2 regions of the Acidovorax sp. 107 genome follow, and region 1 is predicted to be linked to the other one. Evidence: predicted binding sites of a transcription regulator. Region 1 holds the regulator's gene; the other holds the start of a gene.
What was found. The regulator sigma-54, encoded in region 1, starts transcription at its own class of promoters, with help from an activator protein. The targets are predictions, from matches to a motif close to TGGCANGNAANCTGCTTT.
Positions count from the first base shown of each region.

Region 1 (5,540 bases):
CGCTGGAAGGCCCCCAGGCCCAAGCGCTGATGCTGCAACTGGCCAAGTACCCCGAGATGCTCACGGCCGCTGCCGACGGCGAAGCCCCGCACGACGTGACCTTCTACCTGCGCGACTTGGCCGCCAGCTACCACAGCTACTACGATGCCGAGCGCATCCTCGTGGACGACGAGGTGGTGAAGAAGGCGCGCCTGGCGCTGGTCGCTGCCACCGCCCAGGTATTGCACAATGGCTTGGCTGTGCTGGGCGTGTCGGCTCCGGCCAGAATGTAAGCAGTTACTACCAATATGAAAAAGCAACAGACGGGCGGGACCATTGTCGGCTTCATCATCGGGGTCATCGTGGGCCTGGGCGCGGCGCTGGCCGTGGCGGTGTACGTGACCAAGGTGCCGGTGCCGTTCCTGAACAAGGGCAACGGCCGCGGCGCGGACATGGACGCGGCCGAATCCCAGAAAAACAAAAACTGGGACCCGAATTCGCCGCTGTATGGCAAGAACCCGGCCCGCCCCGCCGCGCCCCCGGTGGCCGCGGCTGCGTCAACCCCTGCATCGGCACCGGCCCCTGAGGTGCGCGCCGCCGCATCGGCCGCCAAGCCCGCCGCAAGCAAGCCAGACGCGAAAGCCGAAGCCAAGGCCGAGAGCAAGCCGGGTGCCGACCCCCTGGGCGATCTGGCCGTGGCCAAGGCAGCGGCCAAGGGCAGCGCGGACCCGTTTGACTACTTTGTGCAGGCAGGCGCCTTTCGCACCCAGGCCGACGCAGACGCCCAGCGCGCCAAGCTGGCCATGCTGGGTTGGGAGGCCCGCGTGAGCGAGCGTGAGCAAAATGGCCGGGCGGTGTTCCGGGTGCGCATCGGCCCCTTCACCAAGCGTGACGATGCCGAGGTGCTCAAAGAGAAACTCGACGGCGCCGGGCTGGAATCGGCGCTCGTGCGCGTGCAGCGCTGAAGTGCCTGTCAAAACGGCACCAACGCCAGGGCTGAACTTTTTGTAAAGGGATGTCTCACATCCCGCATACCTGAACCAGGAGAGTCTTTGTCATGAAACGCCGTGAGTTTTCTTTGTCCGCCGCCTCGGCGGTTGCCGCTTCTGCCCTGACGCTGCCAGTGGCCAACCCCGCCATGGCGCAAGCCCGCCAGTTCAAGGAGGGCAAGGACTTCAAGCGGCTGGACAAGCCCGTCGCTCCCGATGCCCCCGCTGGCAAGGTCGATGTGATCGAGTTCTTCTGGTACAGCTGCCCCCACTGCAACGCCTTCGAGCCTTCGCTGGACGCCTGGGTCAAGGCCGCGCCCAAGGACCTCTCCATCCGCCGCGTGCCCGTGGCGTTCAATGCCAGCTTTGTGCCCCAGCAAAAGCTGTACTACACGCTCGAAGGCATGGGCAAGCTCGACGCCCTGCACGCCAAGGTCTTCCGCGCCATCCATGTGGAAAAAGTCAAGCTCGCCAAGGACGACGAGATCCTGGCCTGGGTGACCCAGCAGGGCGTGGACGCCGCCAAGTTCAAGGAGGTCTACGGCTCCTTCAGCGTGGCCAATCAGGTGCGTCGCGCCTCGCAGCTGCAGGATTCGTACGGCGTCGAGGGCGTGCCATCCATGGGTGTGGCAGGCAAGTACTACACCGACGGCACGATGGCTGGCAGCATGCAGACGGTGCTGCAAGTGGTCGAATACCTGGCATCGACGGCGCGCAAAGCCTGACGAGTTGCCGACCCTGTCGGCAAGCTGTCCCAAAGGCCCGCTGATGCGGGCTTTTTTTCGGGATGGGTACCATCGGGTGGCTACAATCATTGCAAGATTCGTGCCCTATGACCCAACGCCTACTCCCCCTCCTGTTGCTCGCAGCCCTGACTGGCCTTGCGGGCGTGGCACACGCCGAAAAGGCCGACCGTGCCAAGCCCATGAACATCGAGGCTGATGCCCTGCGTCACGATGAACTCAAGCAGACCAGCGTGTTCTCGGGCCGCGTGGTGATGACCAAGGGCACCATCGTGCTGCGCGGCGCGCGGCTGGATGTGCGCCAGGACGCCGACGGTTACCAGTACGGCGTGGTCACGGCCGAGGCGGGCAAACGGGCGTTCTTCCGCCAGAAGCGCGACACCGTGACCGGAGCGCCGGACGAGTTCATCGAAGGCGAGAGCGAAGTCATCGAGTACGACGGCAAGGCCGACAACGTGCGCTTCATCACCCGCGCCGAACTGCGCCGCTACCGTGGGTCGGTGCTGAACGATGAGATCACCGGCGCCGTGATCGTCTACAACAACCTCACCGACGTGTTCACCGTGGACGGCCAGAAGGCGCCCGCGTCTTCGGCTGCGGCAGGCGACACCCCCGCGCCCGGTGGCCGTGTGCGCGCCGTGCTGGCGCCCAAGGACCCGCCGCCCGGTGCGGCAGCCCCGGCCCCTGCGCCCGACGCGCCCGCACCGGCGCTGCGCCCCAGCAGCAGCCTTGGCGGCGGCGCCAAGTGAGCGGGCCTGTGGTGAGTACCGGTCCTGATACCCAGGCGGGTGGCCGCCTGGGGCCTGATTCGCAGTCGGGCAGCCGCCTGGAGGTGCAGCACCTGGCCAAGTCCTATGGCAGCCGCAAGGTCGTCAAGGATGTGTCGCTGGTGGTGCAAAAAGGCGAGGTGGTGGGGCTGCTCGGGCCCAATGGCGCGGGCAAGACCACGTCGTTCTACATGATCGTGGGCCTGGTGCGCAGCGATGCGGGCGACATCCGCATCGATGGCCAATCGGTGGCCCACATGCCCATCCATCGCCGGTCGCGCCTGGGGCTGTCGTACCTGCCGCAAGAAGCCTCCATCTTCCGCAAGCTCACTGTCGAAGAAAACGTGCGCGCCGTGCTGGAACTGCAGCGCGCCGATGACGGCCAGCCGCTGTCGCGCGATGCCATCGAAGAGCGCCTGACAGCCCTGCTGCAGGAGCTGCGCGTGGACCACCTGCGTGCCTCGCCCGCCCTGGCGCTGTCGGGCGGCGAGCGCCGCCGCGTCGAGATTGCCCGCGCCCTGGCCACCCAGCCACGTTTCATCCTGCTGGACGAACCCTTCGCCGGTATCGACCCCATCGCCGTGATCGAGATCCAGCGCATCATCGGCTTCCTGAAGGCGCGGGGCATCGGTGTGCTCATCACCGACCACAACGTGCGCGAGACGCTGGGCATCTGCGACCACGCCTTCATCATCAGCGACGGCCGCGTACTGGCCCAGGGCACGCCCTCCGAGATCGTGGACAACGCCGAAGTGCGCCGGGTGTACCTGGGCGAGCATTTCCGCATGTGATGAAGCCTGGACTGTCGCTGCGCGTCTCGCAGCACCTTGCATTGACCCCTCAGCTCCAGCAGTCCATCCGGCTGCTGCAGTTGTCCACGCTCGAACTGTCGCAGGAAGTCGAGCAGATGCTCGACGAAAACCCGTTCCTCGAACGCAATGCCGACGAAGCCCCGCGTGAGGAGTTTGGCCTGGAAGCCGCCGACACGCCCGCACAGGCCGACGACTACAGTGCCGATGATGCTATGTTTTCAGGAGCTGCCAGCGCAAGCAGCACCAGCACTGAAAGCCAAAATGATGCTGAAATCTCCGGTGGAGGCACCGACGAGCCCGACTGGAGCGGCGACGGCACCGTCGAGATGGTGCCCAATGATGCCGAGTGGGGCGGCGACGCCCCCGCCCGCACCCATAACGGCGCCGAGGGCGACGAGGCCGACGCCACCGAACTGGCGCGCTCGCACGAATCGCTCACGGCCTTCCTGCACCGCCAGGCGCTGTCGCTGCGGCTGTCTGACGTGGACACGGCCGCACTGCGTTTTCTCATCGAATCGCTGAACGACGACGGTTACCTGGAAGAGCCTCTCGAAGAGCTGGCGATCAGCCTCGCCGGGCCCGACGACCTGGAGCAGATCGAAGAACTGGTACATCGCTTCACGGTGGCCCAAAGGCTGCTGCAAAGCCTGGAGCCTGTGGGCGTCGGCGCGCGCAACCTGGCCGAATGCCTGACGCTGCAGCTCACCGCCCTGGCGGCCGACGAAGACAGCGATGCCGACCCCGACGCCGTGCAGACCGCGCTGCGCATCTGCCAGCAGCCGCTGGAGATGCTGGCCCGCCGCGACATCCGCCGCCTGACGCAGCTGTGTGGCGATGGCGAGGAGCGCACGCGCGCCGCCATGGCCCTGATCGCCCGCTTGGAGCCGCGCCCTGGCCGCCGTTTTGCCGATGTTGAGCGCAACATCATCATTCCCGACGTCATCGTGCGCAAAGCCGGGCGTGCCAACGGCCGCGATGGCCAGCACAACTTCATCGTCAGCCTCAACCCCGATGTGATGCCCCGCCTGCGTGTGCACGACATCTACGCCGGCGCGCTGCGCGGTCACAAGGGCGGCGAGGGCCACCAGGGCATGCAGCAGCGCCTGCAGGAGGCGCGCTGGTTCATCAAGAACATCCAGCAGCGTTTTGACACCATCCTGCGTGTCTCGCGCGCCATCGTCGAGCGGCAGAAGAACTTCTTCACCCACGGCGAGCTGGCCATGCGCCCGCTGGTGCTGCGCGACATCGCTGACGAACTGGGCCTGCACGAGTCCACCATCAGCCGCGTGACCACCGCCAAGTACATGGCCACGCCGATCGGCACCTACGAGCTGAAATACTTCTTTGGCTCCGGCCTGGGCACCGAAACGGGCGGCAATGCATCGAGCACGGCCGTGCGCGCACTGATCAAGCAGTTCGTGTCGGCGGAAAACCCGGCCAAGCCGCTGTCCGACAGCCAGATCGCCGAGATGCTCAAGGAGCAGGGCATCGAATGCGCCCGCCGCACCGTGGCCAAGTACCGCGAGGCGCTCAAGATCGCGCCGGCGAATTTGCGCAAGGCTTTGTAGACGCTCGGCAGGTGGCGCACTGCCCGCCAGCGCCGCCGTAGTCTTTTCTGTTGTTTCCGTATTACCCACCGCAGCCCACCATGGCCCGCATCGTCTTCGACCTCCCCGCGCACTTCGGTTTTGCCACCGAGCTGCAGATCTACATCAGCCATGTGAACCAGGGCGGGCACCTGGACAACGCGCAGTTGCTCAGCCTGGTGTCCGAAGCGCGCGTGCGTTTCTTCCAGTCGCTGGGCTACCCCGAGGCGGACGTGGGCGGCCTGTCCATCGTCGTGGGCGACATCGTGGCGCAGTACAAGTCCGAAGGTTTCCACGGCGAAACCATGCGCGTGGAGATGGCGCCGGCCGACTTCAACCGCTATGGGTTCGACCTGGTCTTTTGCATGACCGAGAAGACCTCGGGCCGCGAGGTGGCGCGCGGCAAGATCGGCATCGTCTTCATTGGCAAGGCCGACCGCAAGGTGGCGGCTATCCCTGAATCCATCCGCCAGTTGCTGCTGGCGCGCGCCGGCACGCCGGGTTCCCACACGTTGCCCGAGCGCGTATCCTCCCCATCGACATGAACCAACTCCAACTTTTCCTCCCTTGCGCTGCGGGCGTCGAGGGCTTTCTGGCCGACGAGGTGCATGGCATCACCGGCCTCACGGGGCAAGACCTGCTGGTGGGCCGGGGTGGCGTGCTG
Region 1 is NZ_QBTZ01000001.1:2,807,346-2,812,885, reverse strand. It holds gene argS (arginine--tRNA ligase) at 1-272, shown strand, start outside; gene C8C99_RS13200 (SPOR domain-containing protein) at 288-944, shown strand; gene C8C99_RS13195 (thiol:disulfide interchange protein DsbA/DsbL) at 1,037-1,693, shown strand; gene lptA (lipopolysaccharide transport periplasmic protein LptA) at 1,801-2,460, shown strand; gene lptB (LPS export ABC transporter ATP-binding protein) at 2,472-3,269, shown strand; gene C8C99_RS13180 (RNA polymerase factor sigma-54) at 3,269-4,858, shown strand; gene C8C99_RS13175 (thioesterase family protein) at 4,939-5,421, shown strand; gene C8C99_RS13170 (class I SAM-dependent RNA methyltransferase) at 5,418-5,540, shown strand, end outside.

Region 2 (5,540 bases), 650 kb from region 1:
CCGATGAAGGCACCGCCTTCGGTGAAGGCCAGGCTGTAGCCGTAGATGAACCACAGCACCACGATCAGCGAGAACGTGACCATGACCTGCATGAGGACGGACAGCATGTTCTTGCTGCGCACGAGGCCGCCGTAGAACAGTGCCAGGCCAGGCAGGACCATCAGGATCACGAGGATGGTGGAAGTCATCATCCAGGCGGTGTCGCCCTTGTTGGGCACGGGAGCAGGCGCTTCTGCGGCGGGCGCTGCAGGCGCAGCGGCGGCAGCAGCAGCCGGTGCGGCGGCAGCAGCAGCCGGTGCGGCGGCCTCAGCAGCGGGTGCAGCCGCAGCAGGTGCCGAGGCCTCTGCCGTGGCTGGCGCCTGGGCGAGGACGGCCGATCCGCCGGACAGCAGACTCAGCCCCAGAATGAAGGAAGCAAGCAGTTTTTTCATGGCGTTTCTCTTCTTGGATGGGATGCGGCCTCGCCCTTACAGGGCTTCCTTGCCGGTTTCGCCAGTGCGGATGCGCACCACCTGCTCCAGGTGGGTCACGAAAATCTTGCCGTCACCGATCTTGCCGGTGCGCGCTGCGGTCTCGATGGACTCGATCACGCGGTCCACCAGGTCGTCGGCCACGGCGGCCTCGATCTTGACCTTGGGGAGAAAGTCCACCACGTACTCTGCACCGCGGTACAGCTCGGTGTGGCCCTTTTGGCGGCCAAAGCCTTTGACTTCGGTCACCGTGATGCCTTGCACGCCGATGTCGGAGAGCGCTTCGCGCACTTCGTCGAGCTTGAAGGGCTTGATGATGGCTGTCACCATTTTCATTTTCAGATCCTCCGGAATGGGCGCCACCGGCGCCCATTGAGACTTACAGGGTTTTGGTGAGCGTGACGATCACGCGCGACTTGTTGACCGGGCCGTAGAAGGCCTTCTTGGTGGCGCCGACCACGGCAGCGCCGAGGGACACGCCGCCGCCGAAGTCGTACGCGCCGCCCAGGCTGTAGTCCATGAAGTTGGGGGCCGTGATGTCACCACCAAAGCGGGTGAAACCGACCGAAGCCTTCAGCGTGGTGCTGGGGGCCACTTCCTGGGCAAACGCCAGGTTCAGGTAGCCGGTGTTGCGGCCCTTCATGCCAGGACCGGCGTAGGCGAAGTAGTCCTTGGACAGGGTGTGCGAGTACTTGGCCGTCACGGGGCCGAAGGTGGCTGCGCCATAGACTTCGGTGGTGTTGCCAGCGCTGTTGCCGGGGTAGATGTAGGTCAGCAGGCCCACGTCCAGGTCCACGTCACCGGCCTTGAACTTGTAGCCGCCGTACAGGTCGGATTCGAGCGAGTTGCCGGACAGCCAGTCCACGCTGGAGTTCCAGTTGCCCACGTAGAAACCGGTCTCGCCGAAGGCGTAGTCAAAGCCGCCTTGCAGTGCGGGCTTGACGGTCTTGACCTTGGAAGTGTCCTGGTCCTGGCCGCGGAACTTGTAGTTCGTGGTCAGGCTGACGTTGGCGGTGAGCTGGGCGCTGGCCAGCATGGGAAGGGTTGCAACAAGGGCAACGCCCAGGGTCTTGATGATGGCGCGGGTCATGTTTCCTCCGGTTGGACAAAGTAGGGACAAGCGCTTTAAGCACGGACCGTGCCACACCAAGGTGCATGACGGGCCGCACGGTTGCGTCGCGTTACAACAATCCCCAGTACAGTGGCGGTGAACGCGGTCGGCGCATCGCACTCAACTGGTGCAGACGCCCCGCAGGCCGCGCTAAAAACCTACAAAACGCACCCATCTGGGGAGAAATCGCTTCATGAGTCTTGCTTTGGTGCAAAGCCGCGCCCTTCTGGGGCTGCAGGCGCCTGCAGTCACCGTCGAAGTGCATCTGGCCAACGGTTTGCCCAGCTTCACGCTGGTCGGGCTGGCCGAGGTGGAGGTGAAAGAAGCCCGCGAACGCGTGCGCTCGGCGCTGCAGAACGCGGGGCTGGAGTTCCCATCGAACAAGCGCATCACCGTCAACCTGGCCCCCGCCGATCTGCCCAAGGACTCAGGCCGCTTCGACTTGCCCATCGCCCTGGGCATCCTCGCCGCCAGCGGGCAGGTGGACGCCAGCCGCCTGGCGGGTTACGAGTTTGCGGGCGAGCTGTCGCTGTCGGGCGAACTGCGCCCCGTGCGCGGTGCGCTGGCCACCAGCCTGGCGCTGCAGACGCAGCAGATCGACGCCCAGCTGGTGCTGCCCCCCGGCAGCGCCGAAGAAGCCGCCCTGGTGCCCGCCGCACGCGTGGTGCGCGCCCACCACCTGCTGGACGTGGTACGGGCGTTCCTGCCACCCGGCAGCACGGCCGGTGGCGATGCCGACGTGGCCAACGACGGCTGGACGCGCCTGCAGGCCACCGCGCTCGCCGCCAGCACCACCGGGCCCGACATGGCCGATGTGAAGGGCCAGGCCGGTGCCAAGCGCGCGCTGGAGATTGCAGCGGCCGGCGGCCACAGCGTGCTGATGGCCGGGCCTCCCGGCTCGGGCAAGTCGATGCTGGCGCAGCGTTTTGCCGGGCTGCTGCCTGCGATGACGGTGGACGAAGCGCTAGAAAGCGCCGCCATTGCCAGCCTGGCAGGCCGCTTCAGGCCCGAGGCTTTTGGCGTGCGCCCCACGGGCCAGCCCCACCACACGGCCAGCGCGGTGGCGCTGGTGGGCGGTGGCTCGCCACCCCGACCGGGCGAGATTTCGCTGGCCCACCAGGGCGTGCTCTTCCTCGATGAACTCCCCGAATTCCCGCGCGCTGCGCTGGAGGCCCTGCGCGAGCCGCTGGAGACCGGCCACATCACCATCGCCCGGGCGGCGCAACGCGCGGAGTTTCCGGCCCGGTTCCAGATGATTGCGGCCATGAACCCTTGCCCCTGCGGCTTTCTGGGCTCTACCCAGCGCGCCTGCCGCTGCACACCCGACCAGGTGCACCGCTACCAGGCCAAGCTCAGCGGCCCGCTGCTGGACCGCATCGACCTGCATGTGGAGGTGCCCGCCCTGCCCGCCGAGCAGCTGGTGCAGGCGGCTGCGGGCGAATCCACCGCCAGCATCCGCGCCCGGGTGGAGCAGGCCCGCGCCCTGGCCCTGGCACGCCAGGGCTGTACCAACCAGGCGCTGCAGGGCCAGGCCATCGACGCCCACCTGCACCTGGATGATGCGGCTGCCAAGTTCCTCAACACCGCTGCCGCGCGCCTGGGCTGGTCGGCCCGCAGCACGCACCGGGCGCTGAAGGTGGCGCGCACCATCGCCGACCTCGCGGGCGCGCCCACCACCGAGGTCAGCCACGTAGCCGAGGCCGTGCAATACCGCCGCGTACTGCGTAGCCCGGCATGAGCGGCGCGGGCGGCGCGGCACGCCCAACCGGAGCGGTGGTGCGGGCAGATATCAAATTGATAGCACCTAGCGCATGTTTCACTAGCGCATGCGGCTGATTTCGATCAAAAAGAGGCGCCGCAGCACCTAGCGGGCACTGCGGGCCGGTCGCGGGGGCCCGGGCGCCCGGCACAATCTCCCCCCATGTCCAGCGTCCGTTCCTCCAAGAAATCCCCCTCGGTTCCCGCCCCCGCAGACACTGCAGCGCCAGCCAGCGAGCCCGTGGACACCGGCTTTTTGCGCACGCTGGTGGGCTACAACACGCGTCGCGCGGCGCTGTCCATCATTGCCGTGTTCATGGAACGCATGGCCGTGTACGACCTGAAGGTGGTGGATTTCTCGGTGCTGTCGCTGGTGGCGCACAACCCGGGTATCACCTCGCGCCAGCTGTGCGCCACGCTCAGCGTGCTGCCGCCCAACATGGTGGGCTTGATTGCGGCGCTGGAGCGGCGCGGCCTGATCGAGCGCCGCCCACACCCCAGCGACGGGCGTGCCATGGGCGTGCACCTGACGCCCGCCGGGGTGGAATTGACCGCGCAGGCCGAGCAGACGGCCGCGCAACTGGAAGAAGACGCCACCAACCGCTTGACGACGGCCGAGCGCAAGACACTGATTCGGCTGCTGCAAAAAGTCTACGACTGAGCGGGCAGCCACCGCCCGCTGCGGTGCGTCAGGCGGCCGGCGCAGCCTGGGCCTTGTCCAGCCCCAGCAAGCGCACAGCGTTGCCCTTCAGGATGCCGGGCATCACCTCGGGCTTGAAGCCCGCTTCCTGGAAGTCCTTCATCCAGCGCTCGGGCGTGATCAGCGGGTAGTCGCTGCCGAACAGCACGCGGTCCTTCAGCAGCGTGTTGGCGTACTGCACCAGCTGCTTCGGAAAATACTTGGGGCTCCAGCCCGACAGGTCGATCCACACATTGGGCTTGTGCGTGGCAACCGAAAGCGCCTCGTCCTGCCACGGAAAGCTGGGGTGAGCCATCACGATCTGCATGTCGGGGAAGTCGATGGCCACATCGTCCAAGTGCATGGGGTTGCTGTACTCCAGCCGCAGGCCGCCACCGCAGCGCATGCCGCTGCCAATGCCGCTGTGGCCGGTGTGGAAGATGGCCGGCATGCCGTATTCGGCAATCACCTCGTAGATGGGCCAGGCCATCTTGTCGTAGGGGTGGTAGGCCTGCACCGTGGGGTGGAACTTGAAGCCCTTGATGCCGAACTCCTCGATCAGGCGGCGGGCTTCACGCGCGCCCATCTTGCCCTTGTGCGGGTCGATGCTGGCGAAGGCCGTCATCATGTCGCTGTTGGCCTTGGCGGCCTCGGCGATCTCTTCGTTGGGGATGCGGCGGCGGCCCATCTTGGACTCTGCGTCCACCGTGAACATCACCAGGCCAATCTTCTGCTCTCGGTAGTAAGCCACCGTCTCCGCAATGGTGGGGCGGCGGCCGTTCTTGAAGTACTTGTCCGCAGCGCGGTCGTACTCCTCACCGTAGTTGTCAAAGGGGTTCCAGCAGCTCACCTCGGCGTGGGTGTGGATGTCGATGGCGATCAGATTGGCGTGGTCCATGCGTGTCTCCTGGGTTAGCGCCCGCCGGTGCGGTGTCAGGTCCCCAGCATGCGCCACGAGGCATGACACAGATCAAGGGTAAACACCAATAAAAAACGGGCTTGGCTTGCTTGAATTGATTATGAACTATAACCACAATTCAACCAACACGAAAGCCTCTATGACCCATCCAGACATCCATTTCGAGCTGCGCGGCGACCACCAGGAAGTGGCCGTGATCCGCCTGACCCGCGCGGCCAAGCGCAACGCGCTGAACGACGGCCTGATCCTCGCGCTGCGCGACCTGTTCGAGAAAATGCCCAGCACCGTGCGCGCCGCTGTCATTGATGGCGACGGCCCCCATTTCTGCGCTGGACTGGACCTGTCGGAGCTGAAAGAGCGCGACGCCGGCCAAGGCCTGCACCACTCGCGCATGTGGCACGCCGCGCTGGAACGTGTGCAGTACGGCCCCGTGCCGGTCATCGCTGCGCTGCATGGCGCCGTGGTGGGCGGCGGGCTAGAGCTGGCCAGCGCCTGCCACATCCGCGTGGCCGACGAATCCACCTTCTACGCGCTGCCCGAGGGCTCGCGTGGCATCTTCGTGGGCGGCGGCGGCGCGGTGCGCATCCCCAAGCTCATCGGCGC
Region 2 is NZ_QBTZ01000001.1:3,457,281-3,462,820, reverse strand. It holds gene amt (ammonium transporter) at 1-431, opposite strand, end outside; gene glnK (P-II family nitrogen regulator) at 468-806, opposite strand; gene C8C99_RS16115 (TorF family putative porin) at 850-1,560, opposite strand; gene C8C99_RS16110 (YifB family Mg chelatase-like AAA ATPase) at 1,775-3,319, shown strand; gene C8C99_RS16105 (MarR family winged helix-turn-helix transcriptional regulator) at 3,503-4,000, shown strand; gene C8C99_RS16100 (amidohydrolase family protein) at 4,029-4,916, opposite strand; gene C8C99_RS16095 (crotonase/enoyl-CoA hydratase family protein) at 5,077-5,540, shown strand, end outside.
Region 2: C8C99_RS16115 (TorF family putative porin) is a predicted target of sigma-54. The motif match lies at 1,597-1,614, and genes of this name have one in related genera.